Pedosphaera parvula Ellin514: one gene and its partner. The protein of the gene in region 2 interacts with the protein of the main gene of each other region in a pairwise test. Links are inferred from orthologs where the notes say so. Each region holds a gene or a part of one and is shown on either strand. Other genes may lie near its edges.

Region 1 (17,085 bases), on a different replicon or contig from region 2:
AGCAATTGGTCAGCGAGGTGCACGCGCAGCTCGCCAAATTCCCTGTGGCACAAAGCTTTTCTGTCCGCTCCTCCTCTACTCTTGAGGATCTGGCTGGAGCAGCGTTCGCCGGACAACATGAAACCTTTCTCAATTGCTCCACGCCGGAGCTGATCCTGGAAAAGATCAAAGCCTGCTTTCTTTCGCTCTGGTCCGACCGCGCCATCGCCTATCGCCACCAAAAACATTTTGACCACGCTCAGGCCGTCATGGCGGTCGTGGTTCAGCAGATGATCGACTGCGAAGTGGCCGGCGTCGGATTCAGTATTAACCCAGTGACCGGGGATTTGAGCGAAATGATTCTGAACGCAAATTTCGGCCTCGGCGAATCGGTTGTCAGCGGCGAAGGGGAGGTCGACCAGTACATCATCGATAAATCCACCCGCGCTCTTCGCTCTGCGCAAATTGCCTGCAAATCGAGAAAGGTCATCAGCTCTTCCAGCGGAATACGGGAAGTGCATCTCGAGTCCGAAGAAGCAGGCAAACCATGCCTGAACAAAACACAACTGGAACAACTGGCTGCACTGCTGCTTCAAGTCGAAGCCAGCTACCGGTTTCCCCAGGATATCGAGTGGGGATTTGCCGATGAAACCTTGTATTTGATGCAATCGCGCCCGGTCACGACCATTCCGCCTCGCTGGACTCGCGATGAATCGGCCGAAAGATTTCCCAACGCCCTCACTCCCCTGACCTGGGATTTCGTCGAGCACGGTTTCCATCGGTCGCTGAGCTTTTCATTTCAGTTGATGGGCTTTCCCGCCTATCACGGCAAGTGGTTTGAAATGCACAATCATTATATTTACGGCAACCAGGCGATTGTTGAACTCTACTGCCGTCGAACACCCTTCTCCGTGCGCAACGTTGAGGAACTCGTCGCCGCCATTCCCGCCATTCGGCAGGAATTTCGCTGGGTTCAGGAACTGCCTTCGCGATGGCTGCGCGATCTGGATCAACATCTCATCCGTATTGGCGCATTCCAATCCGCATCGCTGAAAGATAAAAGTTTGCGTGAGGTGTGGAAACACGTGCTCGCCGTGAACGAACACGGCGCCGAATATTTCCAGCCCAACATCGCCATTTCCATCACTCACAGCACGCTTCATCGACTGCTGCAACGGCTGCTGGCGATGAACTTTGATTCGGAAACGGCCAACTCCCTGTTCGACCGCCTGATGGCTTTCTGCGAAACCAAAACCGGTATTATCAATAAAGAGCTGTTTGAACTTGCCTCCATGGTCCGCTCCCAACCGGGCCTGGAAGTCCTGTTGCAACAATGCAGCTCGCAGGAAGTAATCGCAAATCATACTCTGCAACGATTCCCGGAGTTCAATGATCGTTTTCAGAAGTTCCTTCACGACCACGGGCACCGTGAGATGGATTTCGATGCCTACTCGCCTACCTGGATCGAAATGCCCTGGGTTGTTCTCGATAACATTCGGCTGGCACTCCAGTCACCGACCACTCAATCCCCGACAGACAAGGAACGCGATTTGAAGAATCGCATGTTGGAAGCCGAAATTGAACTCTACCAAAAAATTCCCAGGGACCTGCACTTCTTTTTCGCAGAACTCATTCGCCTTGCCCGTCTGTATACCTCGTTGGATGATTTGGAACATTACCAAACCACCCGGCTCACTCCCTTGTTGCGTCGCGGGTTGCGGGAAATGGGAGAGCGTTTGGTGAGGCAGGGTATTCTTTCCGACTCCATGGACTTGTTCTTTGCGCGAATCGAACAGATCAGCCATGCCATTGATATCGACAATGAGACTGGGTGGAAGGAGTTTTCGACGCTCGTCCGCCAGCAGAAGGCCGCTTGCCTGCAGGATAAAGCCTGCCAGCCCGAATGGATTTTAGGTGAGAAAAAGCAGAAGGAAACTTTTGAAGGCGTTGTTCTCTCTGGGTTGGCCGGCAGTTCCGGCCAGGCAGAGGGACCGGTCTTCATTGTGCTGGGACCGGAAGACTTCGCCCGGTTCCCCAAAGGGGCGGTGCTCGTGGCGCGGACAACCAATCCCACCTGGACGCCGTTGTTTTACACCGCTGCAGCCGTGATCACTGAAAGTGGTGGCCCGCTTTCACATGGGGCAGTGACCGCACGCGAAATGCGCATACCAGCCGTGATGTCAGTCAAGCAATCCCTCACCCACCTTAAGAGCGGTCAGCATGTCCGTGTCGATGGCACACAAGGCAAGGTCTGGTTGCTTTAGACCCGGTATGGCGCAGTGGTTATTGAACGAAATCTGTTACCGCCCTGCCCCGCTCCAATGCGCCATTTGCACCGATGGTCGCGCGCACTCTAATCCTGCGATCGGAGGTAATTGGACTGTGTTGCCAATAAACTCGGGCTTAAACACAAAGCTTGTCGCCAATCCTGCTTCATCTAGGGCAGACGTATCTAAGTAGTCGGCAAAAAATTCGGTCACAAATCATGCACCTCGAGCGACGAAAACCGTGACAATAAAGGGTTTCTTTGACTCGGCGATTTCGGAAATATGATCGAACATCTTGCCACCTACTTAAATGGGTTCTGCCCCAGAGTTTTTGCCGCCACACCATTTTTCTCGACACGAAATCAGATCATTTTTAAACTACCCGCATTGCCTGCTTCCAATGCGGGTAGTTTACGTTACGGCTGGTTCGTCTGGAATATGGTGGCTGGGGCGTCTCAATTCATGACGCATTAGCCGTAGCAGGACTTCGGAGCTGCGCCAATTCGCAAAATCAATTGTTTTTCCACCGGATTGCGGTGGCATTGAGATGCCTGCCCTGCTGCCTTAACCAGCCAGCATTGACGCAACGCGACTCCAGAGCGTACTTTGAAAGCTCATGGGTTCGCACGCGGTTATATTCCTTCAAGATTTGGCGGTGGTGATGCTCGTTGCGGGAGTAGTCACGGTGATTTTTCATCGTCTCAAGCAACCAGTCGTCCTCGGATATATCATCGCGGGAGTGATCATTGGTCCGCACACACCTCCTTTCCCCTTGATCAGGGATGAGGAGACCATCAAAACCCTTTCCGAACTTGGCGTCATTTTCCTGATGTTTTCACTCGGCCTTGAGTTCAGTTTGAGAAAACTGAAGCAAGTTGGAGCCACTGCCTTCATCGCCGCATCCTCTGAAATCCTGCTCATGGGATGGGCGGGATACGAAATTGGCCGGCTCTTCGGCTGGAACAACATGGACAGTCTCTTTCTGGGAGCCATGCTTTCGATTTCCTCAACCACTATCATCATCAAGGCGTTGAATGATTTGGGCAAATCGAAGGAGAGGTTTGCCGAACTCATCTTCGGCATCCTGATCGTCGAAGATATCATGGCCATCGTGATGATCGCCCTGCTCTCGGGTATTGCCATGAGCGGCTCACTGAAGCTGGCAGAGGTCGTCTCAACGGTCGAACGCCTAGGCATCTTCCTGGTGGTTGTGCTGATTGTGGGTTTGCTGGCTCTTCCCCGGTTGATTGGATATGTGGCCCGGTTCAGGAGTAACGAAGTCCTGCTCATCACGATTCTGGGTCTTTGCTTCGGCGTATGCCTGCTGGCGGTTAAACTCGGCTACAGCGTGGCTTTGGGAGCCTTCATCATCGGCGCGGTCATCGCCGAGGCGAGAGAACTCAAAAAGATCGAACATCTCATGGAACCAATTCGTGACATGTTTAGCGCCATTTTCTTTGTATCGATTGGGCTGCTGATTGAACCTGGGCTGCTCGTTGAGTACGCACTGCCCATTGTTGTGATCACCGTGGCGGTGGTGGTGGGCAAGATATTAAGTTGTTCGTTCGGCACTTTTCTGGCCGGCAACGACACTCGCACTTCACTGCGGGTGGGAATGGGACTGGCGCAAATAGGCGAATTTTCATTCATCATCGCCTCGCTGGGACTGACTCTGGGCGTTACCAGCAAATTCCTTTACCCCATCGCCGTGACAGTTTCCGCCATCACGACTTTGTTTACACCCTATTTAATCAAGGGCGCCGATGGAGTGGTCACGCTTATTGACCGATTTGCGCCACCTTCGATCATTGGTTATCTGGCGGTGTATACCCGCTGGGTTGGTCAATTAGGCAACTCCAGTTCCAAGGCGACCTCCGGCAAGCTCATCCGTAGGTGGTTTTGGCAAATTGGCTTAAATCTCGCCCTAATTTCCGCAATATTTATTGCCGACGCCTATCTGGCGCGCCGTCAGCCCGAATGGCTGCCAAAGCGTGCCCGTGGAGATGCCGAGCTCAAATCCATTTTGTGGCTGGCCGCCGTCCTCTGCAGCTTGCCGCTTTTAATTGCCACTTTTCGAAAACTGCAGGCTCTCGGATTGTTGATTGCCGAACTCAGTGTCAAACGCGCCACTGCTGGCGACCGAACTGACAGCATTCGCGCGGTCATATCCCAGATCATTCCCCTTGCCGGAGTCGTGGGTCTTGGTTTTTTTGTTGTCGCCTTGAGTTCGACCCTGCTGCCCCCGATTGAAGTGTTGGGCGCACTTTTGCTCATTGTCGCCCTGGTCACGGTGTTCCTGTGGCGTTCCTTCATCAAACTTTATTCCAAGGCACAGATCGCTTTGCAGGAAACATTCGCGCAACCTCCCGTTCCCCGGCAGGATCAGGCAGCACCTTCGCGCCAGGGAATTCTTGCTCATGCTGAATTGCTAACAGTTGTCATCGAACCGGGATCGGGCGCTGCTGGAAAGCGAATCGATCAACTCAAACTCCGAACCCATACTGGGGCGAATCTCGTAGCTGTTGAGCGAAATCGTGAGGCCATTGTGAATCCGGGACCAGACCATGAAATCGTCGCTGGCGATCAGGTGCTTCTTTTAGGAAATCGCGAACAATTGGAAGCGGCCGAAAAGATGTTACGAACAAAATCCTGACACAAACTTCGCACCATTTACGGAATCAGATTAGTGGGAAGTTGGCACCTGGCCTGCCCAACCGCACCTCCTTGGCGTCTGCTTAAAAGCTGGTGAGAATAACTACCCATGTCGGCGCCATCTCATATCATCTTCAAGCTCAGTTCAAGAAAAATTTTGTGGGAATAGGTGTGCTTTACGCCGCACAGGGTAATTTGATGGCCGGAACCTCGCTTGCACAATCGCCCAAAAACGCCTTATCTCGCGAAAATTTGCCGAATCACGTCTTCAATCGGCACTTCCTGGATATCTATATCGCTCACGGGCAACTCATCCAGCAAAGCCTTGCAAACGGCAATAACGCGCTCCCGCTTCACCTTCAATTTGATCTCGGTTGCATTTTGTTCCAGGACCTGTCCGTATTTCTGCAGGTGTTCGGAGGGAGACTGCTTTCCCCCTTCGCACTGGATGGTTATGAGTTTGGAATCGGCAAAGCGATCGATGATTTCACTTAGCTTGCCGTCGAAAAATATGGTTCCGTGATCAATGATAATGACTCGCTTGCAGAGTTCCTGAATGTCTGCCATGTAATGGCTGGTCAACAGAATGGTGGTCTTCTGCTTCGCGTTGTACTCCCGCAGAAATTCCCGCACCGTCTTTTGCGAAATCACATCCAGGCCAATCGTCGGCTCATCCAGGTAGAGCACTTTGGGTTTATGCAACAGCGAGGCAATCAACTCCATCTTCATTCGCTCCCCGAGAGACAACTCGCGCACCATCACGTTGAGCTTGTCTTTCACGTCGAGTAACGAAGTCATTTCGTCCACGGTCTTCTGAAGTGATTCCCGTGAAATGCCGTAAATCCTGGCGTTCAATTCCAGTGATTCCAAGGCTGGCAAATCCCACCAAAGCTGGTTCTTCTGCCCCAACAGCAGGGCAAACTGCCGCCGATAGCCATCATCTCTCTGCCAGGGAACATAACCGAGCACCTGCGCGGAACCAGTGGTCGGATAAAGCAATCCCGCCAGCATTTTGAGAGTGGTGGTTTTGCCCGCTCCATTTGGCCCAAGAAAACCAACCAGTTCGCCCTCCTCCACCGAGAAATTCACATCCTTCACCGCGAAAGTCTGTTCGTATTTACGATTGAACAGACCTTTAATTGCGCCGCCGAATCCTGGCTGCTTTTTGTACGTGCGAAACGCCTTGGTGAGGCCTTTGACCTGGATCACCGGTGCGTTGCTGGAAACTGTTGGCAGCCCTTGCAAGGTTGGGCACTAATCTGCGGGCAGATTGGCGTTTGTCAACGCAGCAACTGCTTTTCAAGGTAACTTACGACCTGCCGCACACTGGGGTCCACTTCCATGCGGTCCTTCACCAACCGGCACGCATGCAATACCGTTCCATGATCGCGCCCGCCGAATGCTTCACCGATGGAGTTCAGCGACCCTTCCGTGAGTTGGCGGGAAAGGAACATGGCGATCTGCCTGGGAAACGCAATGTTTTCCGGCCGCCGCTTGCTGGTCATGTCAGCCAGACGAATGTCAAAATGCTCCGCCACCTTTTTCTGGATGGTTTCGATATTGATCGAATAGCGCCCTTCTTCGTGCAGCACTTCGCGCAACAGACCTTCCACCACTTCAATGGTGAGTTTCTTGCCGGTCAGCGACGCGTAGGAAGCGACACGAATCAATGCACCTTCCAACCGGCGAATGTTCGCACGAATGCGATTCGCAAGGAAATTCAAAATGTCCTCGGGTAGTTCCACACCCATCGATGCAGCCTTTTTGCGCAAAATCGCCATGCGGGTCTCAATATCCGGCGGTTGCAGGTCGGTCACCAAACCCCATTCAAAACGAGAGACGAGGCGATGCTCCAAGTTCTGGATTTCGCTCGCAGGACGGTCGCACGTCAAAACAATCTGTTTGTGCGCTTCGTGCAGGGCGTTGAAGGTATGGAAAAATTCCTCCTGAATACGCTCCTTGCCCGCTAAAAACTGAATATCATCGATCAGCAGCACATCGGTCTGCCGATATTTTTTGCGAAACTTTGCGATCTGGTTGTTCTGAATCGCATCAATGTATTCGTTGGTAAATTTTTCCGAGGACACATAGGCCACGCGCGCACCTTTCTTATGGCTGAGGACATGGTGACCGATCGCGTGCAACAAATGGGTTTTGCCCAGACCCACACCGCCGTAAAGGAAGAGCGGGTTGTAGGACTTCCCGGGAGCTTGAGCGACCGCCTGAGCCGCCGCATGAGCAAAGTTATTGTTGCCACCCACAACGAACGTTTCAAAAGTATTTTTAGGATTGAACGCCGCTTCGCCCGAGGAACGCTCTGGTGCGGTGGCTTCAACCACCTTAACTTTTTCCGGAATGTCCAGGCCAGCAGGTGTGGTCGAAGCCGTCTGGGTGGCCACGACAAACTTTACCTGTAAGGGACGTTTGGACGTGATGGTCAAAACCTCTTGAAGCAGTCCAATGTAGTTATCCTTAAGCCATACCTCGCAAAAATCGTTTGCCACCTCCAAGACGATGCAGTCTCCATGGATGGCTTGCGGACGCAACGGTGCAAACCACAGATTAAAAGTGTCACCGTTCAACATCGCACGCAGTTTTTCTTGCGCAGCAGTCCAGATATGTTCCGCAGAAATTTGCATGTTTATAGTCCCAAATGCCCCATTTTCCATGATTTTATTCACCTAGCCCCGTAACGCGCCCGTAACACACCTTCATTGCACTGGTTACAAGGACTAATAACATTCGCATTCACCGTTTTTTTTATTGCCCCAATCATCTTGTCTAATGTTTTCCCGAATTGAATGCGTAAGTTTTACTACTGCAACCACTTACAAACAAAAATCTCAAAAGAAACCCTGATTACTACTTCTCGACCGTCGGCCCAACTTTCTGAATCGGTTGTGCGGGGGATGTTCTATTCCAATCCCACCAGAGTTACGAGGACAACATATTAACTTTTATTCACGAGTTATTCACAACCGACGTTCGCCTAATAAAATCAAGGGCTTTTTAACTTCTGAGGTCAAAAAAGGGCACCCCGCGAGCGGGGTGCCCTCGAACACTTATTCACGAACTACACGTCGTAATAGAGGAAGAATTCGTAGGGATGCGGGCGCAGGCGCAATGCATCATGTTCCTTGCGCTTGTTGGCAACCCACATTTCAAGGAAATCCTTGGTGAACACGTCGCCCTTGAGCAGGAATTCGTGATCTTTTTCCAGATGATCCAAGGCTTCACCCAGGCTGCCGGGAACGTTTGGCACTTTGGCCAATTCTTCGGGTGGCAGCTCATAGATGTTTTTATCGAGCGGTTCGCCGGGATCAATCTTGTTAATCACGCCATCCAGACCAGCCATGAGCAATGCAGTGTAGGCGAGGTAAGGATTAGCTGCCGGATCCGGCGGGCGATACTCGATGCGTTTCGCTTTCGGATTATTGCTGAAGGAAGGGATACGAATTGCCGCCGAGCGATTGCTGGCGCTGTAAGCCAAATTCACCGGAGCTTCATAACCTGGCACCAAACGCTTATAGCTGTTGGTGGTTGGATTACAAATGGCGCAGAGTGCCTTGGCATGCTTCAAAATACCGCCAATGTAATGCAGCGCCATTTCGGATAAAGCGGCATATTCCTTGCCGAAGAACAAAGGCTTGCCCTTTTTCCACAAGGATTGATGAGTGTGCATGCCGGAACCGTTGTCACCGAACAGAGGCTTCGGCATGAAAGTAACGGTTTTGCCATGGCGACGAGCCACATTTTTAATGATGTACTTATACAACATCATCGTGTCGGCAGTCTTGACCAGCGTATCAAAGCGGAAATCGATTTCAGCCTGGCCGGCAGTCGCCACTTCGTGATGTTGGCGCTCCACCTTGATGCCCAATTGTTCCATCACCAATACCATTTCGGTGCGGATATCCTGCTGGGTATCGGTGGGAGCTACCGGGAAATAACCTTCTTTATAGCGGACCTTATAACCAAGGTTTGGCATCTCATCGCGGCCGCTGTTCCAAATGCCTTCTTCGGAATCGATGCTGTAGAACGTGCCGTTGGGCTTGTGATCATATTGCACGTTGTCGAAAATGAAGAACTCAGCTTCCGGGCCGAATACGGCCGTGTCGGCAACACCGGTGGAGGTGAGATATTTTTCACCGCGTTGCGCGATACCGCGAGGATCACGGTTATAGGCTTCCTTGGTGCCGGTTTCCGCGATGGTGCAGGTCAGGCTCAGAGTGGGCGCTGCGCAGAATGGATCGATGAAGGCAGTATTGGGATCAGGCATGGCCAGCATGTCTGAAGCTTCGATGCTCTTCCAACCGCGGATGGAGGAACCATCAAATCCAAATCCTTCTTCAAAAACTTCTTCGGTTAACTCGGCCACAGGCACGGTGAAGTGCTGCCAGGTTCCAAAGGTGTCGACAAATTTAATGTCCACCATTTTGGCCCCCTGCTTCTTGGCCATATCAATCACATTCTTAGGTGTGCTCATTCTTGTTGTTATTTAGGTTCAGTCACAAAAAACCCCGTTCTGATTAGAACGGGGAAATTGAAAAAAATATTAAACAGCTTTATCGCCGGTTTCTTCGGTGCGAATGCGAACCGCATTCTCGATGGGACTGACAAAGACTTTTCCGTCACCAATCTTTCCCGTCTTCGCCGCCTTCACAATGGCGGCCACCGCATCGTTTACCTGGGCATCCGCAAGCACAATCTCCAGCTTGATTTTAGGAAGAAAATCGACCGTGTATTCGCTGCCGCGATAAATCTCGGTGTGCCCCTTCTGACGACCAAATCCTTTTACCTCTGAAACCGTCATGCCCTCGACACCCATTTCTGAGAGCGCCTCTTTTACATCTTCGAGTTTGAACGGTTTGATGATGGCTTCAATTTTCTTCATGCGTGCGCGTTGCTGGCCAGATACTAACAACCACCCATGGCCTGTAAACAGGAATATTGGCCGCAAAACAATTTGTAATTATTTCATTGAAAAATTTGCCCATGCCCAATTGCGATGTTAGCTTGTTTTACGCTCAAGATGGCTCATAAGGCTAAAGCCTAATGATGATGGAAAGCGCAACTAATACCTTGGGTCGGGTGTTGACATGACCAAGGTCTCGTGATTAGATAGCCATAAGATTACGCATTGAATTTCGGGCTACGATAAAATTGTTCTTTGTATAGCCCTTTAAGAGTTTCGGTCTTGGCTTGGTACAGGCTAGGATCGATTGTCTACGTAATCCTACTGTTGTACTAATTCGAAAATTCCCCGGGCTCTTCGGTCACCCCCTGACTGACTAGCCCGGTTTTTATTTTTATAAACGGCTTCGATTCCACAGCCTATGAGCAATTTTCTACAAGCTCCTGAACCTCAAGGAAAAGCAGAAGGAAACCCCATGAATTGCTACTTTGGAGAATTCTTCCCAACGGGCCTCATGATGTCGTGAATCCGGGTAAAGCATTCCATAGGAAACCCCATGGCGAGTTTGAGCTGATAATCTCTTTCCAGCACATTGGGGTTCTCACCCCATTTTTGTAAACTATCCCAATCCAGATAGCCGCGCATCCACGCCCAGATCCCGCTCACCGGCACCGGAACATCACTGCCATGCACCATCCGTTCCACCAGCGGCCGCAATACGCATTTATCAATATGCCGCCCGCGCAGAGGCACGTTGAACGCGCTGGTATCCCCATATAAGTTCGGAAACTCCTCCGTCATCTTCGCGAAATCGTAAAAATACTCCGGATCAGTCAAACCACTTTTCGTCGCACAATGCGCCGCAATCACCGTCACTCCGCATCTCAACGGCAACTCCAATATTCTCGGGTTCGCAAATTCTTTGCGCACCACCGGCACCGTGTGCTCACCTCCCGTATGCGCAAGCAATGGCAACTTCGCCTCCGCCATCCGTTCCCAAAACTTTGTAAACTTTTTGTCGCCGCAATTAATATTCTGACAATTCGGCAAACACTTCATCATCACCGCACCTTCTGCCAGGCAACGCTCCAATTCCTCCATCGCATCAGGCCGTGCTGGATGTATCGAAACGGCTGGCAGGAACTCCGCATTCTCTCGCGCCAGCTTCAGCACATAATCATTCGGCACGTAGAACGAACCCACACCATGCATCACCTCTCCCTTTTCGTTGCGCACTTCATCCTGCGCCAAAATCACAATCGCTCCCAACGATGATCCACGCACCCACTCCAATAACTTCGCCACATACAAGCCCTCAAGATCGCCGGTCAACGCCTCTTTCGGCAAGCCAATCCCCTTCAGCATCATCGACGCCAGCGGCTTGTGCCATCCACTCAAATGCAATCGGCATCCCGATCCTCCCGCGCCATTACCCACGATATGCACGTGCATATCAATCGGCTTGCGTTCTCCGGAATTAGTCGGCCTAGCTGTCAACGGTCCTGCAGATTGGTCACTGACCTCGTGTTTCATTTCGATTTTTCTTTCCCCAATATTCTTCCGAGCATATGGAATCGTCCAAGTTGTTCCAATGCCTAATCCCGTGTTGCAATCAACCCTTCTCAGAATCAATTTCAGTCCACTTGAAGCTTTCTTCTGCTCCGGAGCCAAAACATCGAACCGTAGGATTAGCCTCTGCATCAATAACTTACCCTCCGCACCTCCCGATCGCAATTGACATTTTTTCTTAAAAGAGCGAATGGGTCGTGTGTAGTTATGAAGCAGCCTAAGTTGGCCTTCCTTCCTGAAGGTCAACGCGGGGGAACCAGGTTCCTCAAAGCAATTTGAGGATGGGGCGTAAGATTGCGGGTAACCGCGATCAAGGTCACTTCCAGGACCGAGCCCGTCAGCTAACCTCGTCGGCAATTGGAAGGGCGATCCTCTAAGGCCGCATGTCGCGGCTCTCACGGTCTCCCCACAAAAAATGCGTTGTCGCATCGCGCGGCAACCGGGAAAGCGATCACTGATCGCCATGGCCTGTCGCAAACATGCAGGCCGGCGACCAGCCGCAGACCCGGCGGCAAACAAACGCGCGGTGCGCAACCTCAGTAGAAGGTTGTTATGATGGCCAATACTCTTATCCTCGGCCAGGTGTTCCCCAGCGCCCTCATTGGCGTCGCGGCAGTCATCCTCGGCGCCTTGCTCTTCGCAGGTCCGCTGATTTTCGGGACGGTTCTCATCCACGAACGTCAGGTCGGCGTGGTCATCAAACGATTCTCGCCCGGCAAATCCCTGCCACCCGGCCAACTCCTCGCCCTCAATGGCGAAGCCGGTTATCAGGCCGATACTCTTGCGCCCGGTCTCCATTTCGGATTCTGGCGCTGGCAATATCGCATCATCAAAGTCCCCGTCACCATCGTGCCACAAGGCGAAATCGCCCTCGTCGTCGCGGCCGACGGCATGCCGATTCCCTCGGAACGCATTCTGGCCAAAGTCGTCGATAGCGACAACTTCCAGGACGCGCGCAAATTCCTCGTCTACGGCGGCGAGAAAGGCCGTCAACTCGGCATCCTTACTGCCGGCACGTACCGCATTAATACCGCGCTGTTCACGGTCATCACCTCGTACAACGCCCAGGAGCACGGCATGATGTCCCACGATCTCCAACTCCGCCACGTCGAGCCGGATAAAGTCGGCATTGTCACCACACTCGATGGTCGTCCAATCGAGCAAAGTGAAATCGCCGGCCCAATCATTGCCGATCACGACAACTTCCAGAACGCCCAGGCTTTCTTGAATGGCGGCGGTCGACGCGGCTTGCAGGAGCAAATTCTCCTGTCGGGCACCTGGAATCTCAACCCCTGGTTCGCGCACGTCGAACAAGTCCCGATGCTGCAAATCCCCATCGGCCACGTCGGCGTGGTTATCTCCTTCGTCGGCAAAGCCCACGAAGATGTCAGCGGCGTCGACTTCAAACATGGCGACCTCGTCAATCCTGGCCACAAAGGCGTTTGGGTCTCGCCGCTCTATCCGGGCAAACATCCCATCAACACTCGCATCATGAAGGTCGAACTCGTGCCCACCACGAACATCGTCCTCAACTGGGCCAATCGCACCGAGTCGCATAATTACGATGCCAAACTCAGCTCCATCACCGTGCGTTCGCGCGATGGCTTTGCCTTCAACCTCGACGTCTCGCAAATCATCCACGTCGGCGCGCTCGATGCCCCCAAGGTCATCTCGCGTGTCGGCTCGATGCAAAACCTCGTCGATCACGTGCTGCAACCGATTGTCGGCAATTACTTCCGCAACTCGGCGCAGAACTTCACCGTGCTCGATTTCCTCAGCGCACGCAGCGAACGCCAGACCGACGCCGCGGAACACATCCGCGTCGCCATCGGCGCCTACGACGTCCAAGCCATCGATACGCTCATCGGCGACATCAATCCGCCCGCCACCCTGATGGCCACGCAAACCGACCGCAAAATCGCGGAGGAACAACGGAAGACGTACGAGACCCAGGAAGCGGCACAAAAACAGCGCCAACAACTCGTCCGCCAAACCTCGCTGGCCGACATCCAGCAACAAGTCGTCAGCGCCGAGCAAGGCGTCAACATCGCCGAACTCCAGGCCAACGCGCACATCAAGCAGGCCAGTGGCGAAGCCGAATCCATCCGCCTCCGCGCCCTCGGTGAAGCCGAAGCCATTCGCGCCACCGGTAACGCCAAGGCCGAAGCCTATCGCGCTGGTGTCGACGCCATCGGCACGCAGGGTTACACGGTCATGCAACTCATGCAAATCGTGGGCGAACGCAACGTCCGCATCACGCCCGACGTCGCCGTCAACAACGCCGGCGCCAGCAACGGCCTCGTCGACAGCATGATCGGCCTCATGCTCCGCAACCAGGTCGGCGATAAGTCCGTCGCACCGCCGAGCACAACCACAACTGCGACTTCGTAAAGCGGGAAACAAGACCCAGGAGGTGGGCCGGGGCGGTGTCTCCACGAGACGCCGCCCCCTTTTTCATTTCGCCAGCAATCAATTAATCGGTGGAATGAGACTGGTGCCCGTCTGGAAAGACTCGAATTCTGACATCGTCTGTGATTCTGCCGAACCCGGTCCGCCCACCCGCGCACGCGCCCCACGACTCAAACCTGCCAACATCAATCGTTTCATGGGTAGCATCTCCGTGTGAGCGGGATCTAACTTTTCTTTCCCTCAACTCGCATACGCTGGCCATCGCATCCCAAATTCAGACATCCACCAAACGTACCCCTTCTCAATCATTAACACCCCACTCGAGATAAGGTTTGGAAATCTTGGCAATTGTATCCGTCGGACGCTCATCAAGCACATCCTGCTTCGGGTCTGAAAGATTAAAATCAACGTCCACCTTCACGTAGGGGCAATCGTGAAAAACATATGTCCGATGTTTGGCAGTCGAAAGACCACCCTCTTCTGTGCTGAAAACCTTGGAAAGCTCCGCACGTGTCATCCCGGGTTTGATAGTCTGGCACTCCCTAAGAACGTTCCCAACGTCGATACCCAGCTTAGTCTGGGTTTCAACAACCGCGCTGCTGTACACCCCCTCAAGTTCCCTGATGCCCAATCCTGGGTCCGACTGGCCGACGACTGACGCATAGCGACCATCAGCTTCTCGAAGAAGGAAAAGAATATAGGTCCTTGTGCGATCTGTCGGTTTCTTTGAAATGGGAAAAGAGATAAAAGTCGGACCGTTATCAACCACCATGCCATCGGGCCCGGGCCGGTAGTAGTGAAGAACAAAATCCTTTAGCGCCTTATCCCCCTTCAGGACCGCAGCGACCTTAAATTTGGTTTCAACACCAATGACCCGCTGGCCATCGAAGCCCGGCAGATTAATATGCTCCTTGGTGTCATCAGTGGCCGTGGGAGTTGCGATGGCCACAAGGTCAGCCTTATCCAACAACTCTTGATAAGTCCAAGTCCGAACCGCGCGCGCCATGGCAACGCCTGTCGAGATGACAAGGAAAATCGCGACAAGGCACAGTTTGAATTGTTTCATATTTAATAGACGAAAAATAATGACTAAATGCTCCCTCATCATACCGCGCTGAAGAATGGAGAAGATTTGGACGATGGGAATCCGCGTGCCTCCATCTACTGTATTCCCATCTTCGCCGCCATTTCCGGATCAATTCGTTTAAGACAGTTGGTAGCCTCACCTCGAATGCTGAAGTCTGTATCTTCAAGAGCCTTTACGAAATCCGGAATTGCCACACGCGCATTCGTTCCAAATTGAGCAACTCCCTCCATGATCTCTGCCATATACATAGAGGTTGCGGGGTCATAGTTTCTAAAATTACGAACCGCCTGGAGTAGAGTCGGCACAGTTATGTCCGCTCGCTTGTTAATATTTCTCAGCGCGTACGCTGCAAAATATTGAACTATGAAATCTTGATTTGTGTTCAGCGCATTTGCGCATAAATTCGGCACGACGATTTCCGTTACCCGCCCTGTGCAGGATAGATAATTTGCCAACGCGTCAACAGCCTGAAGGCGAATCGACTCATCCGCATTGGTGAGCGCTACATTCAGGTGCGGAATGCCTTCCACTCCAACAACAGCCAGGGCACGTGCCGCAATCTTGCAATGATTTGTATCATACAGTATTTGATTCAACTCCGGGGCCAACACCCGCCTCGCTTCTGGATTGAGAAACCCGATTGCATCGCGTCCATTGCTTTGTTTCTCCTCGTCACGACGAAACCACAGACGCACGGGCAAATGTTCTTGAGTCCAATCAATTGTTTGCTGCTTGAAACGCGAATCACGGGCTTGCAACAGCTCCATTATCACCGGCACGCTCCGCACACCCATATCATAAACCGCTTGCCTTGCCCGATCACTAACAACTTCATCCAAACTATAGCACTCCTTGAACCATGTTGAAATCAACTTCCCCTTGTAAGTCTGCTTCCTCCAATACCCAACCGCAATCGCAGCCAGAATGGTCAGCACCCCGATCAAAATCCATCGCTTCAGAAAAACCTGTTTGGCCATGCGCAAATCATAAATCCTCGTCCATTCAAAAACGACCAAATTGTGTGGTTCTAATCCCCCAGCATCACTGAACCCAACCAATCAACCACGCGATCCATGATGCTTCTACTATCCAGGCAATACATCCCCGACGCCTCCGAGCTCACCACCCAACGCCCTTCGCGTCTCACCACAGTACATTTCTTATAATACTTGCCAACCGTTGCCAAAACCTCCACCGAATTGGAATCCACCACCCCAATTCTAGTGGGCAAATAACCACTCCACCCCCAAGCCAACTTCGCCCGTATCCGCCGCAGATCCCCAGCACTTACTGGCTTCTCTTTTGCATCCCGCCAAGCCGTCGCATCCCTCGTCGTCTTGGAAACATGCGCCTCATCAATGTTAAAAGCCTTGGCGGTTGCCGTAATCTCCTCAGCCCGCAACACCCGCTCCTTCACCACAAACACCGGCACCGGCCAAAACTCACAAATCAACCGAAACCCCAACCAGAAAACCACCAACACCAGCAGGCAATAAATCCCCGCTCGCTTCAGATGGCTCTTCATCTCAGATTGCACGCAACTATTTAAACAACTCTTTAGAATTCCACCAGCGATATACCATCTGCGCCAGCAATCGTAGGTAGGGCGATCCAGTCCCTTGGGCGCCGCACTGACATGGCCAAGGATTATAATCACTCTCTTGCCTAAATCGCGTACGCGACCCACAACTCCATATACCGCGCCAGCAATCAATATGGGGTAAGGACGCGTTGCGCCGCGATCCCTGACCTCCCTCACGACATAATCCAATTCATCGTGCCAATCGCGTAGGCGGCCAAACACTCCAAAACCTTCTGCGCCAGCAACCACTGAAATGGTGGAATGACGCTGATGCCCGTGTGGAATGGTGCCAGTCCGGACCCCGGAATTCTAATCCCGTCGGTGACTCAACTCAGCCCATCGAGCCAACCCGCGGACGCGGTCCGCCGTTCAATCCGTCAAACTGCCGCAACTCTCAGCGGGCTGCTCCGCCGCCCCATCAGAAAAACTCCCCCTCAAGGCCAATGCTCTCTCCGCTCCACAATCCGCCAACCATTGGTACGGTTCAGCGCATATGTGTAACCAGCATCGATCCAGGGCGGCATACTCACAGAAACCAAAACCTTCCCATTCGGGCAAGCTTCCACACGCTCTATCTCCAATACTCCGTCAAGTCGAAACCGTTGAGGTATCGCTTTGAAATCTC
Region 2 (14,605 bases):
GCGTGAGCCGCCTGCAACAACCCGCCGAATTCGGCGAGGGATGGAACTATCAGCTCAGGTTTGGGCGAGTAATCGGCAGCTTCCTGCTCGGCGGTTTCGCCAGTAAGCACCAGAACCCCTACCGAACCGGCGCGTTGAGCCATTACAATATCAGTATAAAGCCGGTCGCCTACCATGGCGAGATTCTGCGGCGCAAGATTGTAGCGTTGCAGGATGCCACGAAGCATGGCGACATCGGGCTTGCCAAGGACAGCTTGTGGAGCGCGGCCCGTGGCGGTTTCCAAGGCGGCGAGGATGGCTCCACAATCGACGAGCACCGTGGGTTGATCGGTTGGGCAGACGCGATCGGGGTTGGTTCCAACGTAAGGCTTCCCCTGCTTGATCCACCAGGCAGCCCGGCAGAGGCGCGAGTAAGTAAGAGTCAAATCAAAACCGACGACCACAGCGTCAGGCTCCTCATTGGGATCGTCAGGAAGCAAGGAATAACCGGCAGATTCAAAAGCTCGACACATGCTGGGTGTCCCGAGCACGAAAAGTCGGCGGACTTCGGGCAGATGACCCTGCAAATATTCGATAGTGGCCTGGGTGGAGGTGTAAAGTTGATCCACCGAGGCGGCAATGCCCATGCGTTGGAGATGTTGCAGATAGTCGGCGACGTTTTTGGACGGATTGTTGGTAAGGAACGTATAGCCAATGCCCAACTCACGAAGCAAAGCGAGAAAAGGGATGGTGAATTTAAACAGCGTTCCGCCACTGTAAATGGTTCCGTCCATGTCGAGGGCGACATGACGTACTTGACGCAGTTGTTCGGGGTGCATCTTACAATGGAGCATAGTAAATGGCTTTATTCATCTGATTTACGGAAAGCGTTGAGTCTGTTCGCAAACTCTTTGAGCTGCAATTACCATCCAAATGGGCCAGCCAGCGTTAACGCACTAAGTTACTATAATTCAAGGGGACTGAAGTCAACAAATTTATGTTATTGCAATCAAGAAAATCAAAATCCCACTTAGGCGTATAATATATCAGCGCGTGCCGATGCATAGGCAGCCGGCGAAACCATTTAGGCTGACAATGCTTGTTTCATTGGTAAGTTTTGGTTGGTGGGTAACGGAAGAAGCTTAATTCGCGAGCACATTGGTTTGGGAGTAGTCCCATACAATGTGCCATCGCTTTTGGGTAATCCACTGCGCATGACCATCACAGAAATTCATATTGGCGCCATCTGCACCATGGTTATCGTCCTTGAAGTCTGGATAGTTATTAACATCCTTTGGGTCTGTAACATCGTCCGCATCGACCGTTAGAAACGTTTCCGATGGCTTTACGACTGTTGAAGCTTTCTTCTTGGGGCCTCTAGCGCCATTAAAACAGCCCAAAGTCTCAAAGCTCAGCCCGTTTGTCCCCGGTTTGCCATTCGCCTTGTATGCAGTCCCCCGTGGAATCTTTGTCCCATCCGGTTTGATGGTTGTATTGTTTGGATCAATAAAATTCGCGGTGCTGGGGCAGGTATAGCTTTTCAGTGTCGAAACGTACAAGGGGTAAAGAAATGATAAATCATCATCGCGGTCATCGCGATCGGATCCAGGAACTTCGGATGGATTATACACCCACGAAGGAGCTGTATAATGGCCGCGAAAATCATCGGCGTACATTTGACATCCAAGACCAAGTTGTTTCAAATTGTTCAAACAACCTGTGCGTTGCGCCTTTGCCTTGGCCCTTGCCAGCGCTGGAAGCAGCAATCCCGCCAAAATCGCAATAATCGCGATAACTACCAGGAGTTCGATCAGGGTGAAAGCCCAGGTGCTGGAATTCCCTTTTCCAGGGAAGCGCGATAATTTTTTCATACTTCTACTCTTCTTTTTTTGCTACTCCAAACCTGTTCTTAATTGATTCAGCTTGATCCAGCTCCATCGGACGCGAGTGTCGAAAACACCAGATTCGTGCGTTAACGCACTAGGTATGCCTTTTTCACTCCAACGTCAATAATTTTGTTTGTTTTTTGCCCGGCTGGCTGGCCTGCTGCTTCACGCGGTGAGCGGCATTACCTGGCAACATGTTCAGGGAAAATTAGACTACATCCTTGATTCGAGCCCAAGTTACAATTCCGTTACTACAGAGATACGAGCAAGAAACGACTTGCGGAAATTCTCATCCCCCTCACCGCACTGCCTTGGCAGCAAACCGATACATGTCCCCCCGGTAAACAGAATCCTCCATTTCAACGATCATATCTTTGCCACAGAACGAAACCCCTTCCACACGGAATGCAGGACTGGGTTTTTCCAACTGAAATACTTCGAGGGCCGCCCCTTCTATGATTACAGCGCTCACCATCTGATTGATTTCGGTGAGCACGATTCCGTAGTCCTTCTCAAAAATTTGATACAACGAATGCTCCAGGTTGCGGCGATGTATCTCAGGACAAAACTGAAGCGAGATATACCGCGTCTCACTCATCATCGGAATGCCATCGGCATAACGCACTCGTTCAATCTCGCAGTACGGGCCACGCATCGTAAACTCTCTGCCATTTACGACCTGGGTATGATCTCCTTTGCGCAAATGAAACCCGGTTAACTTAGTGGCCGGCTTGCGACCAGCTTCAATCATGTTCTTGGTGAAGCCAAAAATCCGGTTGATGGCGCGCACCACCGTGTAATTCTTGACGAAGGTCCCCTTCCCCTTAATGCGAGTGACCCACCCCTCCTTCTCCAACTCGTGCAAAGCCTTTCGCGCGGTGGTATTGCTCACCTGGTATTTCTCGATAATCTCGTTTTCAGAAGGCACGGGATTTCCCGGGGCAAGTTCCCCTCGTTGAACCATCGAGATAATATCCCGACGGATCTGAAAATACTTTGGCGGACTGTATGGCTCTTGCATGATGGTCAATCTGGTTGCGGCCTGCCGTCATCACCAACGATTTTTAGGCGCTGCATGAGACAACAAATCGCAACAATCAAACGTTCTTGTGAAACTTGCATTTATCCTAATAGATCCGCCATTGTTGAGCAATTCATAAGTAAACAGCCTGCTCGCGAATCTGACCGATTTCAGAATTTTCAGGCGATGACACACCTCCCGTGTCGAATTACTGCCGCAACATGTTTCGTTGTAATCGTGTTGGGATCGAACTGCAGCGGTGTGAAATCGAAAATTCCTCAGGAAAAACGTTAAATTTCTCTTTTCATAAGCGAGTGTAGGCTTTAGTGTCCCGCCATGGCTAAAGCCTTATCTAAATCCCAATTGGCAGCGGAAATCGCTGAAAAGAATCAAATCACCAAGAAGCAAGCGGTGGAAATCCTCGATCATCTGGCAGAACTTGCCTACAAGAATGCCAAGAACACCTTTACCATTCCTGGTTTAGGCAAGCTCGTTTTGGTCAATCGCAAAGCCCGCATGGGCCGCAATCCTGCTACTGGCGAAACCATCAAGATCGCCGCCAAGCGCGTCGTGAAGTTCCGCGTCGCCAAGGCAGCCAAGGATGCGATCCTCGGCGTTAAGAAGTAATTTTTCAACTTCCAACAAAGGCACTCTGATTCACTTCAGAGTGCCTTTTTTCTTTACGGCCATTGTTTGAAACGAAAGAGCTTTATCAGTGATTGAAAGTGGCCATGCGGCGGGGCCTGTCGCGAATCAATGACATCCAGTTGGGCTTTTCGTTGGCAGCAAAACTTGTGGGTAATTGAAAGGGCTGGGGTAACGGTTACGCCGTTTGCGACGGTGGCGCACACGATGCGTTCCAATCAGCCACGCGGTCAGGGCTGCAAATATTCCCATGCCAGCGAAAATTCCCGCCCGGGATCGTGCCGGAACGACGGTGACCGAGAAGTTGTCGAAATGTGCATAGCCCGAAGTCCAAGGGTCGCCTATATTAGCGACGATCCAGACATCCGCCTGGACAACTCCTTTGGGCGGGAAGAGGTTGGTTGCGGTCATCGTTTTGTATTTAAGCATTTCCGAATCGTCCGTGCTTGAACCGACATGGAGCACGGTCTGGCCAAGAAAGTCTCCCTCCCTTCCAAAGAACCGGAAAGCCACGTCAATATTGTCTCCGGGGTTGACCTTGCCCGGCAACTTATACGCGAACGCGAAGGTGAATGGCCCACGCGCGCGCTCCAGCGGGAACATTTCGCTCCGGATGTCGGCGTGATTAGTTTCGTGGGCAGCCGCGTTGGTGATTCCGATTCTGAAAGAGTTTAAGCCCGTCGCCGGATCAGCATTGTCAATCACCACCGTCCCCCCGCCGAGGACTCCAGTGTACCAGCCCGCGAAACCGTTTTCCGCTCCCGGATTTGCCGGCCCGAGGAAAGCCATGTGAGCCTTCGCCATGGTCGGCGTAAGTTTGATGGGATAGGTTTCAACGACTTTTCCGGAGGCATCGGCGCGCCAGGCCTTCTGCAATTGGAAGTCGCTGTTGCTATACGTCTGCACGAGAACATAAAAATAGTTTCGGGGAGGAGAGTCTTTGGTGATAACGTGAAGTTGCAGGGACCAATAATAAGGCCCGTTCGGGCTTACCAGGGGCGGCTTCTCCAAACGCAGCATTCCATGGTCATGCTTCGCAATTCCCGGCAACTGGCCGTTGTGGTGAAGCAGGGCGAGAAACTCCACGCTCTTGTTTATACGCGCTGCCTCCGGGCCTTGTAGCACCTTTCGAAACTCCTTTTGCCGCTGCACTTCCTGTTGGTGTCGCGCGATGGCTGCTCGTTCCGCAGATTCCCGCTCCGATTTCCGGCAACCGGAGACGAGAACTGCGACGGTGAAACAAACGGCTCCCGTGAGCAAAAGTTTCGAAACGTAAGTCCGCAAAACGTAATTTAAATCATCGACCATCCGGAGAGTCGGGGTAGCACCAAAGACTGTTTTTATTCGTGTCATACACCTGGAGGTACCAGGCACCCAGGCGGACGTAACCCACCGAGCCGCCAAATGTGGCGTTAATCGCTCCGTTGAGATGACGTTCACTGACGCCCTCCGCCGGAAAGTTTGCACCGTCGTTGAAGTATTCTGGCTGGGTCTCCGTTTCCCAGAAGGCAACGTCATCCGGCCGCATGCTGCCCAATTTGGCGGTTGGAAAATTGGTTCGGTCATAACCAACCACGGCACCGTTCATCGCGTAACTGGACAGCTGTTGCTCGCGCTCGCGGAAAAGAGCGCTGTTGGTGTCATCCATGGGACATAGGTAGATTTTCTGACTTGCCAACGTGGGCCAAAGCAATCCCCTTTCAATCTTAAATTGCGCCGGGCCAGTGCCCGAATTGTCCAGGGCATATAGCCAGCCGGGACGCCCGGAGTGATCTCCGCTTTTCCAATTCGGCCAGGGCAAAATGTCGCCGTTATCAGTCGCGTACAATTGGACGGCCATCGTGATTTGCTTAAGATTTCCGATATCGATTATTTGAATCCCCCCTGCTCCTGGCCCTGATTCGGGCGGATGCCGAGGTTAAGGTTGTAGCGGCACGATTCCGCTCATGCGTGCTGCGTTTCGTGGTCATCCGGCAGTCGTTTGGATATTGCTTGATGCGGGTGCGGAGCCGCTTGCGCGACAAGCCAAACAACGCGGACGCAAAGCGCGGTCGGCGCGTGAGCTTGCCGAGGCAAAGCTGGCGTTTGTTACGAATATCACACTTCCGGACGAGAGGGATGACGACGCTTCCATCCAGAGGTATAATGAGGTCAGGCGCCTGCTTCTTGGAGCGGAAGGTGGAAGTATCGCGACATGACGATTTGGAGTCGAAGGCTGGCTATTTCCAAAGGCCGCAATCGCTGCCCAGATGACCACCGGTGCCGCTGGAGGAGTCGGGATCGCACCAAAGCAGGCCGGGGGTGTTGAGCTGCTCGTGCTGGAACTCGGTGGATTTCAGAAATTGAGCATGGCCGTCAAACGAAGTGACGTTGCAACCGGAACGGTGGCGTGGGCTTGGTCCTTCCTCGTCGATAGGATAACTGGCGCCATCATTGAAGACCAGTCGCGGGTTGTAGGGAGGTTGGTCGCTGGGTTCCCAGGTTGCGAAGGCGGAGGGGTTCATATCTGAGAGTTTGTGGGTTTTGGAGGCTGGTGGCGCCATAGAGTATCCTATGATGGCTCCGTTCATAATGTAGCTGGAAAGTTGTTCCAGCCGTTCGGAAAAATACGGTGTGTTGGTGTAATCAGTGGGGCACCAATAAACTTTAACCTGTTTGACATACGGCCAAAGCAAACCGCCGGCATAGACTGCTTCTGGCGGATTGGAGGGTTCCGGCGGTCCACCGTTGGTGGGCGTGTATAACCAGCCTTGGAAGCGGGATCCCCAATTTGGCCACGGCATGAACTCGTGGTTATCGCTGGCGTACATCTGGAGGGCCAGCGCCAATTGTTTGGTTTGTCCCAGGCATTGAATCTGCAAAGCGGTGGCTTTGCTCCGGCTGAGTGCCGGGAGCAGCAGGGCTGCCAGAATCGCAACGATTGCGATCACCACAAGCAATTCGACCAGAGTAAAAGCGAACGAGGCCCGCGCCTGGAGACTGGCAGGCAGGTGAGTCTGGACATATCGTTTGCGGCTTGGAGTCATACGATTCCATTCATGGCATTTGCCTGCGCCGCTGACGCACAAAAAGCGTTACCGCCAGGCAGGCGGCCAGGGCAGAGAATATTCCCGCGCCAGCAAAAATTCCTGTCCGGGATCGTGCGGGAGTGGCAGTGACCGAGAAATTGTCGAATTGAGCAAAGCCGGAAGTCCACGGTCCTCTGATATTGGCAACAACCCAGACGTCTGCTTTGACAGCTCCCTTGGGGGCCAGGATGTTGGTTGCGGTCATTGTTTTGTATTGGGTCATTTCCGAATCACCGGTGCTTGAACCGACATTGAGCACTGTCTGGCCAAGAAAGTTATCCTTGCCCTCGCCGAAAAACCGTAAGTCCACGTCAATATTATCTCCCGGCTTGACCGTGTCGGGCAGCTTATAGGCAAACGACAGAGTGAAAGGCCCGCGATTGAGCCTCAGCGGGAACATTTCGCTGCGCAGATCGGCGTGATTGGTTCCGTAGGCGGAGGCATTCGTGATGCCGATTCTGAAATAATTATAACCCGTTGCCGGATCATCGTTCCCAATCGACACCGAACCGCCCCCAAGGACTCCAGAGTACCATGTGGCAAAACCGCTTTCGGCACCTGAATTTGCCGGACCGAGGAAACCCGGTTGATCTTTCGCCAGCGCCGGGATGGAAGTAATGCCTCGCGGTGCGATTGCGGCGACGGTTGCGCTTTCAATGGTCGTTTTGGCTTCGTGCATGAGGATATAAGTCATCAAAACATCCATCCAGCCCGGGCTCAAATCCTTGCTGTCCAAGCTCGGTAATTTTGTCAGCACGATGACGCGACCATGCCCGAAAGCCGTGCTTGCCTTGTCCATTTGTTTGAGTTGATGGTGCGCCATGGCTGAAACAAAATAAGTGTCTGCCTGGCACATATTCCACGCGCCATCCTCTGCCTTGGTCAGTTCTTTTTGAGCCAGCTCCATTGTTTTGATTGCGCGGGCGAAATGTCCCTGGCGATATTCCGACAAGCCTCTGGTCATGAGCCGCCAATGCAGCCACTCGCCATTTTTTGCAAGTGCGACGGCTTTTTCGGCCACTTTGGCGGCCTGGGTCAAATCGTCCGGACTGCCGGCGGCGGGCATCAGCAGGAAACATTTGGCTGTCCGCTCGGCAATCGGGGCGTTGGTGCTATTGCCAAAGCGCTGCAACATACCTTTGGAGTAGTTTCTGTATTCTCCCATATCCCCGGTTTGAACCAGGAGCGGCATCAACAAGAACCACGGTATGTGGTCGGAAGGGTCTATTTCGATCACTTGTTTCAGGTCGGTGGCGGCCTCCTGAAATCGGGCATTTTCACCGCGAAGGTAAGCGCGAATGAGAAGGATTTTGGCCTTCGGGATCGTTTTGCCATTGGTTTGATCCAGCAGGCGGTTCAGCGGTTCTTCCGCCTCAGCCAGCTTGCCAGCTCGCGCGAGAGCCATTGCCTGTTTAACCGAATCCTCGACGTTTAGTTCCTGGGCCGCCGTGGTCTGAGGGGCGATTATTCCACACAGGAGCGCAAAAACTGTTAATAAAAAATGAATCCGCCTGATCATAAGTAATTTTGCCGAGTTTTTTGGCTTCGGCAGCCGTTCCTCCTTCCATGCGCTTTTTGCAGGCCGATCCCCTCATCAAAATTGAAAAATCCATCCGGACGGGTTTGGGTCGTTTGTTTACAAGCAATGATTCAGCGCTTTAGCAAGGACCTGGCCTCCCTAACAGCCAGCCAGCAGATTAGCAACTCCTGATTGTAGGGGCTGAAGATGCCCTGTTCAGCGAACGGTCTGCGCTCGTCCGCCGGGAATGGTATTTGTGCCTCAGCCTCGCCAAACAGCTTCCGGGCTTCTGCTGGTTTGTTCTGGCGAAACAGGCTTATGGCCCTGAACAGCCTGGCGGTTCCCTGAACTTCGGGACGCTTATCAGCCATCGCCTGTTCCACTATTTTCAGGGAATGTTCGGCGGCAGCGTATTGGCCGTTGCGATATTCAGCCATGCCGAGTGCCAGTTGACCCCAATCGTTGGTATCGCCAAGCTCCACCGAGAGTTGTGCGAGGTGAAGGACCTTCGCCTGTCGGGCGGCATCCGCGGAGGGCAGCAGGCAATAGACTTTGGCCGCGCGCTCCGCATAAATGGCAGCGTCATGTTTCTCCATTTCGGTGTTGTTCGTTCTCTCCGGTTGATCAACAAGCCGGCGGCGGGTGGCTTCATAATTGGTGCCCTGACCAAACCACGCCTCCAAGGCAGCAAGCCGGAGTGAAGCCAGCGAGTTCGTTGGTTCCAGTTCGCAGACGTTTTCCAACAAGGCGGTCGCCTCCCGGCTGCGGCCCGCGGAATAGTAGGATCCCGCCAGCTTTCCCATTGCGTTGATCGTGTCCACGGTTGATGGACCGCTCATTTTGCGGCGAAATGTCAGCACCTCCTCACGCAGTTTGATAGCCTCTTCGATGCGGTGAACTCCCTCGTAAGAATCCGCCAGATTTTCCATCGCGCTAATCGTGTCGGGGGCTTCCAGACCGTGCACTTTGATGTTGAACACCAGTATCTGCTCCCGCAGATCGATGGCCGCGTGACGGCCAGCATCGTCAAAGGCAAAAATCGGCCGGTTATCATCCATCAACCCGACCGTAAAAGAGTGCTCTGACATATCCGAGAGAGATTTGGAGATGGCTTCCGATTCAGCCAGGCGCTGTTTGGCCAGGGTCTCAGCCCGGGTGGCACGAATGGCCTGCCAGACGCTGATGCCCGTGGTCGACACTAGCACCAAGGCTATCATGATGGCAGAGGCGAAAACTGTCTGGTTTCGTCGCCACGCCTTTTGCAGCCGATACATATTGCTCGGTGGCCGTGCCATCACCGGTTCGTTGTTGAGGTGCCGCACAAGATCAGAGGCAAGGCTGCTGGCGTTTTCATATCTCCGCCGGCGGTCCTTCTCCAGCGCCTTCATGACAATCCAATCCAGGTCGCCGGTCAGAAGCCGGTTGAGTTTGGCCGGCTCAGCCTGGCGTTGGGCGGCCACTGTCGTAAGCTCCTCGCGCGTGAGAGCGCTGAGGCGCGTGGATGGCTTTTGTGGATCTCGTTCCCGGACCAGCCGGAAGATTTCATCCAGGCCCGCCTTGTCAAATTCCTCTTTGGTCAGGGGCGTCTGGCCGGTGAGCAATTCGTAAAGCAGGACGCCGAGCCCATAGATGTCACTGCGCGTGTCCATGTCCAGCGCGCCCAACCCGGCCTGCTCCGGACTCATGTAGGAAGGCGTCCCAATCATCTGATGCAACCCGGTGAAGAGCGTCAACTCCGTGAGCCGTGCCTGCATCGCCTTGGCCACGCCGAAGTCAATGACCTTGGGCACGGGCGCGCCATCCACTTCGGTGACGAGAACGTTTGACGGCTTGAGGTCGCGGTGGATGATGCCTTTTTGGTGCGCGTGTTCCACGGCCTGGCAGACCTGGATGAACAACAGCAATCTTTCGCGCGTGGAGAGCTTGTTGGCGTCGCAATAATCCGTGATGCGGATTCCGCGCACGAGTTCCATCACGAAATACGGACGGCCATTGTCGGTCGCCCCGCCATCAAACACTCGCGCGATGCTCGGATGATCCATCATGGCCAGGGCCTGCCGCTCGGCCTCGAAGCGGGCCAGGACCTGCTTGGTGTCCATGCCGGGTTTGATGACTTTGAGCGCCAGCCGCCGCCGCACCGGTTCCACCTGCTCCGCCATCCAAACGGTGCCGAAGCCGCCTTCGCCAATGAGTTCCAGCAGCTTGTAGCGTCCAATCATCGCTCCGGCGCACTCGGCCCTGAAACTGGAGGGGAGTAGTTTCCCGGCCTGGCCAAGAAACTCCCCCGCCTGCTCATGCGCCTGCAATAGCGATTCCACCTGGCGGCGCAATTCGGCGTCGCCGTGGCAAGCTTCGGCCAGGTAACATTCCTGTTCCGACGGCGACTTCCGCAGCAGCGCCAGCGAGAAGATTTCCTTGAGGCGTTCAGAATCCAGTTCCATTAAATTGTCTCGTTGCAATTGCCCATCACTTCTTCCCTGCGCCGTTTTCCGGTCAATCCCCTCACTGAAGTTCAAGAAATTTATGCTGGAGGATTCTGCCCTTTTTGAATTTCCCGGAACAGCCAGGCCCGGGCGAAAGCCCAGGTCCGCTCAACCGTGCTGATGGAAATATTGAGTTCCTTGGCCGCCTGCTCCTGGGTGAGTCCGACAAAGTAACAAAGCTTTACCAGTTCGGCCGCGCGCGGATCAACCTCGGCCAATCCATCCAGCGCTTCATCCAGCGCCAGCAAATCGTCATCCGGCATGGGTGAGGCAATGTCCAACGCCTCCACGTCCACACGTTCCCATTGTCCGCCATGTTTCAGGCGTTTTTTGCGGCGGGCGTTTTCCACCAGGATGCGGCGCATGGCCTCCGCGGCGGCGCCGAAGAAATGCCGCCGCCCTTGCCAGCCCGGGTCTTCCTTGCTGACCAAGCGCAGATAGGCCTCGTGCACCAGCGCAGTCGCCTGCAGGGTTTGGCCCGGCTTCTCGTTCGCGAGCAGCCACGCCGCCAGCCGTCGTAGTTCACCATAAACCAAGGGCAACAACTTCGCCGCTGCCTTGGAATCCCCTTGCTCGACAGCGTTTAGAATAAGCGTGATCTCACTCACCAGGAGTGACGAATCCCAGAACAGGAACCTCAAATCAAGATCAAACGTACGACGGCATATGCTTCGGTCTACTTTCCTGGCGTGCCTTCGATCGTTGGCCCTGCTGGGTTACAAACTTTATTGTTTGTGTACACAAGCTGTACTTGAACAATAAAGTTTTATACCAGTAAAAGTTAATCATATAAACTCCAGCTGAATTTAGACCCGCAGGACTATGGAACGAGGCCAGAGGCAGTTGAAGTCCAAAAGGAAGCAATGCCTCAGGCGCGATCGCGGGCCAAGAACACCCGACCGCCGCTGCCTCATGATTACAAACAACTTTGTGCCTTGTGCCGGGCGGGCAAGCTGTTTGCCGTCCAGGAATGGTTCAAAACCCACAAATATAAGGAACCAACACAGCAAGGCTGATACAGCGTCTTGCGTTCGGGGTTCACCCATTGGCGTTTAAGCAGGATGGGCCGCGGTAGCCAATTCATGTCCAAGGCGAAAACATGACGCGGCAGTTATGAAATAGTTCGGGGTGACCTCGAACCTTAATCCTGGGTGACGAAATTGGCTGCAGAAGGATTAGGGTTTACGCAATCGGAAGAATTCCTGGGACTGCTGAGAGGAGATCGCTTTTCGTTTTTCCATCAAACTACCGGAGATGGTATATGGGCCGCTGACGGTCGTCCAAGAAGTGGCTGGAGACACATCCGTTTTGGATTCCAAGGTGAAGCCGGTGGCGTTGGTGGACCAGTTGATCACCAGTTGATTGGTTTCAACATGGATCGAAAGCGTTGGTGCATTCAGAGCCAATCCTCCGAACCGGAGCCGGAAGAACTGTCTAGCCAGGAGGTTTGTTTTTGGTTCCCGATGTTCGTAGAAGAAACCGGACGGGATATATGGGCCATTTACTGTAGACCAAACCGAGGTGACTGTAGCATTGCCGGTGGCTTCCAGCACATATCCCACATAATTTGTGCTCCAATAAACGACTACATCGTTGGGATCGAGACGAATGAATAATCCCGGTTTGCCGAATTGAGGTTGTGGCGCAGCAGCGACTGCGATGGAGCCGACAAAATCGATCGGGTCACCCGGAGTTGTCGGCAGGCGCAATGCAGTGCAGGCACAAACATCGTCAAAGAGCGGCAATACGTACAGGCCATTGGTACCATTTACAGTGCCTGCGCTAACCAGGGCATCACCAGACGGAGACCAGATTGCCCCATGCGGAAAGCCATTGGGAGCCGCATTGAGTCGCGTCATCTGGTGCACCCCGGTTCCATCCGAATGGACCAGATACAGATTCGTTCCCTTATCAACGGAGGAATAATCGTTACTATCCACGAACACCAGGTTTTGCCCGTCCGGAGACCATGATGGCCAACTTGCGCCAAAAACATTCAGATTGAAATGAACTCCTGTAGCGAGATCGGGAGTAGTCACCGAAATTCCTGGATTAAGGGCATTCGGGTTCAAATTAAAATAGGCAAGTCGACCGTCGAGAGGATTTACCACCGGAGCAACGTCAGCACAGTTTTCGTTCAGTGGTAAAAGTGCAAGTGAACCGTTGAGTCCCAATCGCCAAAGCTTGCAAGCATAGTCAATAACCAGATTGGTGCCGCTAAGATCCCAGTCATAGCTGACAATGCTGTTGGTATTAACGAGTATTCTTTGTTCAAGACCACTGACGAGATTCCTTACCCAGATGTTTCCTTGGCCGGCAAATGGGTTTCCCTCGCGCAGAAAAGCCATCCACTGCCCATCGTGCGAAACCCGCGGCCTGATTCCAGACGTAATGTAGTCGTCCCCTGCGCCGTCCAAATCAATCGACCAGATGCTGCCAGTAGTTCCCGAGCGGCGGCTATAAAAGATGGTTCCATTGTAGGAAATAGTAACCTGGTTCGTATTAAAGATTGGCGGGTTATTGGTGCCGGCAAATGGATCAACGATTAGCGGTTGTTCGGGGCCCTTGTTGTTGCTGGCCAGCAGGTACTTTGCCGACACCAGACTTGAACGAGAGTTGGCTGAGGAATTGGTTCCGTAATATTGAACAGTGGTGTCGTTGGTCAATTGAAATGTCGCCGCATATTGCTGCCACGCATTTGTTGGCCCGGTACGGTAGAACACCTTGTCGCTGGCATTGAGCGTGGAAAAAGAAACCTGGATTGGGCCGGGATAGCTGGCCGGAGGCGGTGTAATCGTAACGACGACTGGTTCTGCAGGGCGCGGACTGGCATAACTGAATAAAGAAATTGAATCCAGATACTGGTCCGGCACTCCATAGGCCGCACCTTGCGGTGGTGCACCGGGACTATTGGTGCTGGCATTTCCGAGGCCGGTGCTCGCGCCGGCATCACTCTCCTTGCGCACGTTTAAACTTCCCGGCAAACCGGTCACCAGCGTGCTCCAGTCGGGAGAACTTAAGGAAGCAATGAATCCGGGCGCGGAGGAAACAAAAGGTTCCTTCTGGAAAAGCCAGACATTGGCGCGGGTGGTATGCGAACTGATGGCCGGCAAATCTCCAGCGCTGATTTGCGTGTAACCGTTCCCGTTATATTGCATCACCTGCGCATGCACGGAAGTTACAGTCCCCGTCGGCGCGGTCAGGAGTGCAAATTTGTCATTTGTCAGTGGAACCAGTCCGGTGGCACCAGATCCGTTACGATATGCAGCACCCAATATCGGGGAGTTTCCAGGCAGGCGTATGCCTTGAATTCCATCGCCAAATTGCACTTGAAGAGATCCATCTCCGTTCGTGCCAGCCACGTAATAAACACCTTCAATGGCGTTCGTAAGCGAAATTGCAATAGAAGTTCCGAAACTCAATGCGCCGGAAATGTTTGTGAGCTGAACAATGGAAATATTGGATTGCCCGGGAACGTAGAAAGCAACTCGAGGCAGTGTTTCACCGTTGAATCGTCCCACTGCATAATCACTCAGTGGCGGCAGATTACTGTAAGTTGTCAGCAATCCGGGCGAATTGGTGAATTGCCAAATATGCAAGGTATCATTGGTTCCGCGAACCAGACCCATGGCAAAATCAAAAGCGTTCGTCCCGAGTTGCAATGCATTTGGTCGAGCGAAAATTCCGTTTTCATTGAATTGACCCGCAGGACTCGATGCCCCAAGTGAGAAGCTGGTTAGGTCCAGGCGCTCGCTGGGCAGGTTATTGTAGGAACTTGCAGACAGCAAATGGTCAAAGGAATTTCCCACGCCCCCGAGTGGTTTTTTCAAGCCGACCAATGAATGGGGTCCAAGGCCTGATGTTGTAATGACCACAGGTGATCCCGCCACATTTGTGTTGGACAGATCGACCAGCTTGATGCGGTTCAAGTCCGGTGACGTAACTGCTACGGCATCGCGATTTGTTTGCAGGAATCTTCCAATCGCACAGCCGGTGGCATTTTC

Evidence for each region.
Region 1: the proteins of CFLAV_RS03665 (region 2) and dnaA interact in binary tests that used the Escherichia coli proteins (3 or more experiments, as listed by UniProt). The link is inferred for Pedosphaera parvula Ellin514 from one-to-one orthologs.

What each region holds. Positions count from the first base shown.
Region 1 is NZ_ABOX02000005.1:12,999-30,083, reverse strand. What follows is about bases 5,359-8,209. They hold dnaA (chromosomal replication initiator protein DnaA), read right to left. Parts: upstream 7,538-8,209; coding sequence 6,179-7,537; downstream 5,359-6,178. Other genes in these bases: glnA (type I glutamate--ammonia ligase), read right to left, coding at 7,972-8,209; CFLAV_RS05220 (ABC transporter ATP-binding protein), read right to left, coding at 5,359-6,107. Also shown: CFLAV_RS05235 (PEP/pyruvate-binding domain-containing protein), read left to right, coding at 1-2,243; CFLAV_RS05225 (monovalent cation:proton antiporter family protein), read left to right, coding at 2,863-4,899; more of CFLAV_RS05220, read right to left, coding at 5,136-5,358; more of glnA, read right to left, coding at 8,210-9,384; CFLAV_RS05205 (P-II family nitrogen regulator), read right to left, coding at 9,454-9,792; CFLAV_RS05200 (amidohydrolase family protein), read right to left, coding at 10,297-11,346; CFLAV_RS05195 (SPFH domain-containing protein), read left to right, coding at 11,935-13,773; CFLAV_RS35425 (hypothetical protein), read right to left, coding at 13,852-13,989; CFLAV_RS05190 (hypothetical protein), read right to left, coding at 14,093-14,857; CFLAV_RS05185 (HEAT repeat domain-containing protein), read right to left, coding at 14,953-15,855; CFLAV_RS05180 (hypothetical protein), read right to left, coding at 15,906-16,682; CFLAV_RS05175 (hypothetical protein), read right to left, coding at 16,895-17,085. UniProt on the Escherichia coli protein: Plays an essential in the initiation and regulation of chromosomal replication. Binds in an ATP-dependent fashion to the origin of replication (oriC) to initiate formation of the DNA replication initiation complex once per cell cycle.
Region 2 is NZ_ABOX02000003.1:288,357-302,961, forward strand. The notes cover bases 1,911-4,867. They hold CFLAV_RS03665 (HU family DNA-binding protein), read left to right. Parts: upstream 1,911-3,222; coding sequence 3,223-3,513; downstream 3,514-4,867. Other genes in these bases: CFLAV_RS03660 (GntR family transcriptional regulator), read right to left, coding at 2,164-2,886; CFLAV_RS03670 (hypothetical protein), read right to left, coding at 3,640-4,867; CFLAV_RS03675 (hypothetical protein), read right to left, coding at 4,829-4,867. Also shown: CFLAV_RS03650 (HAD-IIA family hydrolase), read right to left, coding at 1-833; CFLAV_RS03655 (DUF1559 family PulG-like putative transporter), read right to left, coding at 1,122-1,850; more of CFLAV_RS03670, read right to left, coding at 4,868-4,884; more of CFLAV_RS03675, read right to left, coding at 4,868-5,371; CFLAV_RS03680 (ankyrin repeat domain-containing protein), read left to right, coding at 5,469-5,729; CFLAV_RS03685 (prepilin-type N-terminal cleavage/methylation domain-containing protein), read right to left, coding at 5,751-6,557; CFLAV_RS03690 (tetratricopeptide repeat protein), read right to left, coding at 6,568-8,118; CFLAV_RS31770 (serine/threonine-protein kinase), read right to left, coding at 8,250-10,559; CFLAV_RS03700 (sigma-70 family RNA polymerase sigma factor), read right to left, coding at 10,640-11,209; CFLAV_RS03705 (TolB family protein), read right to left, coding at 11,777-14,605.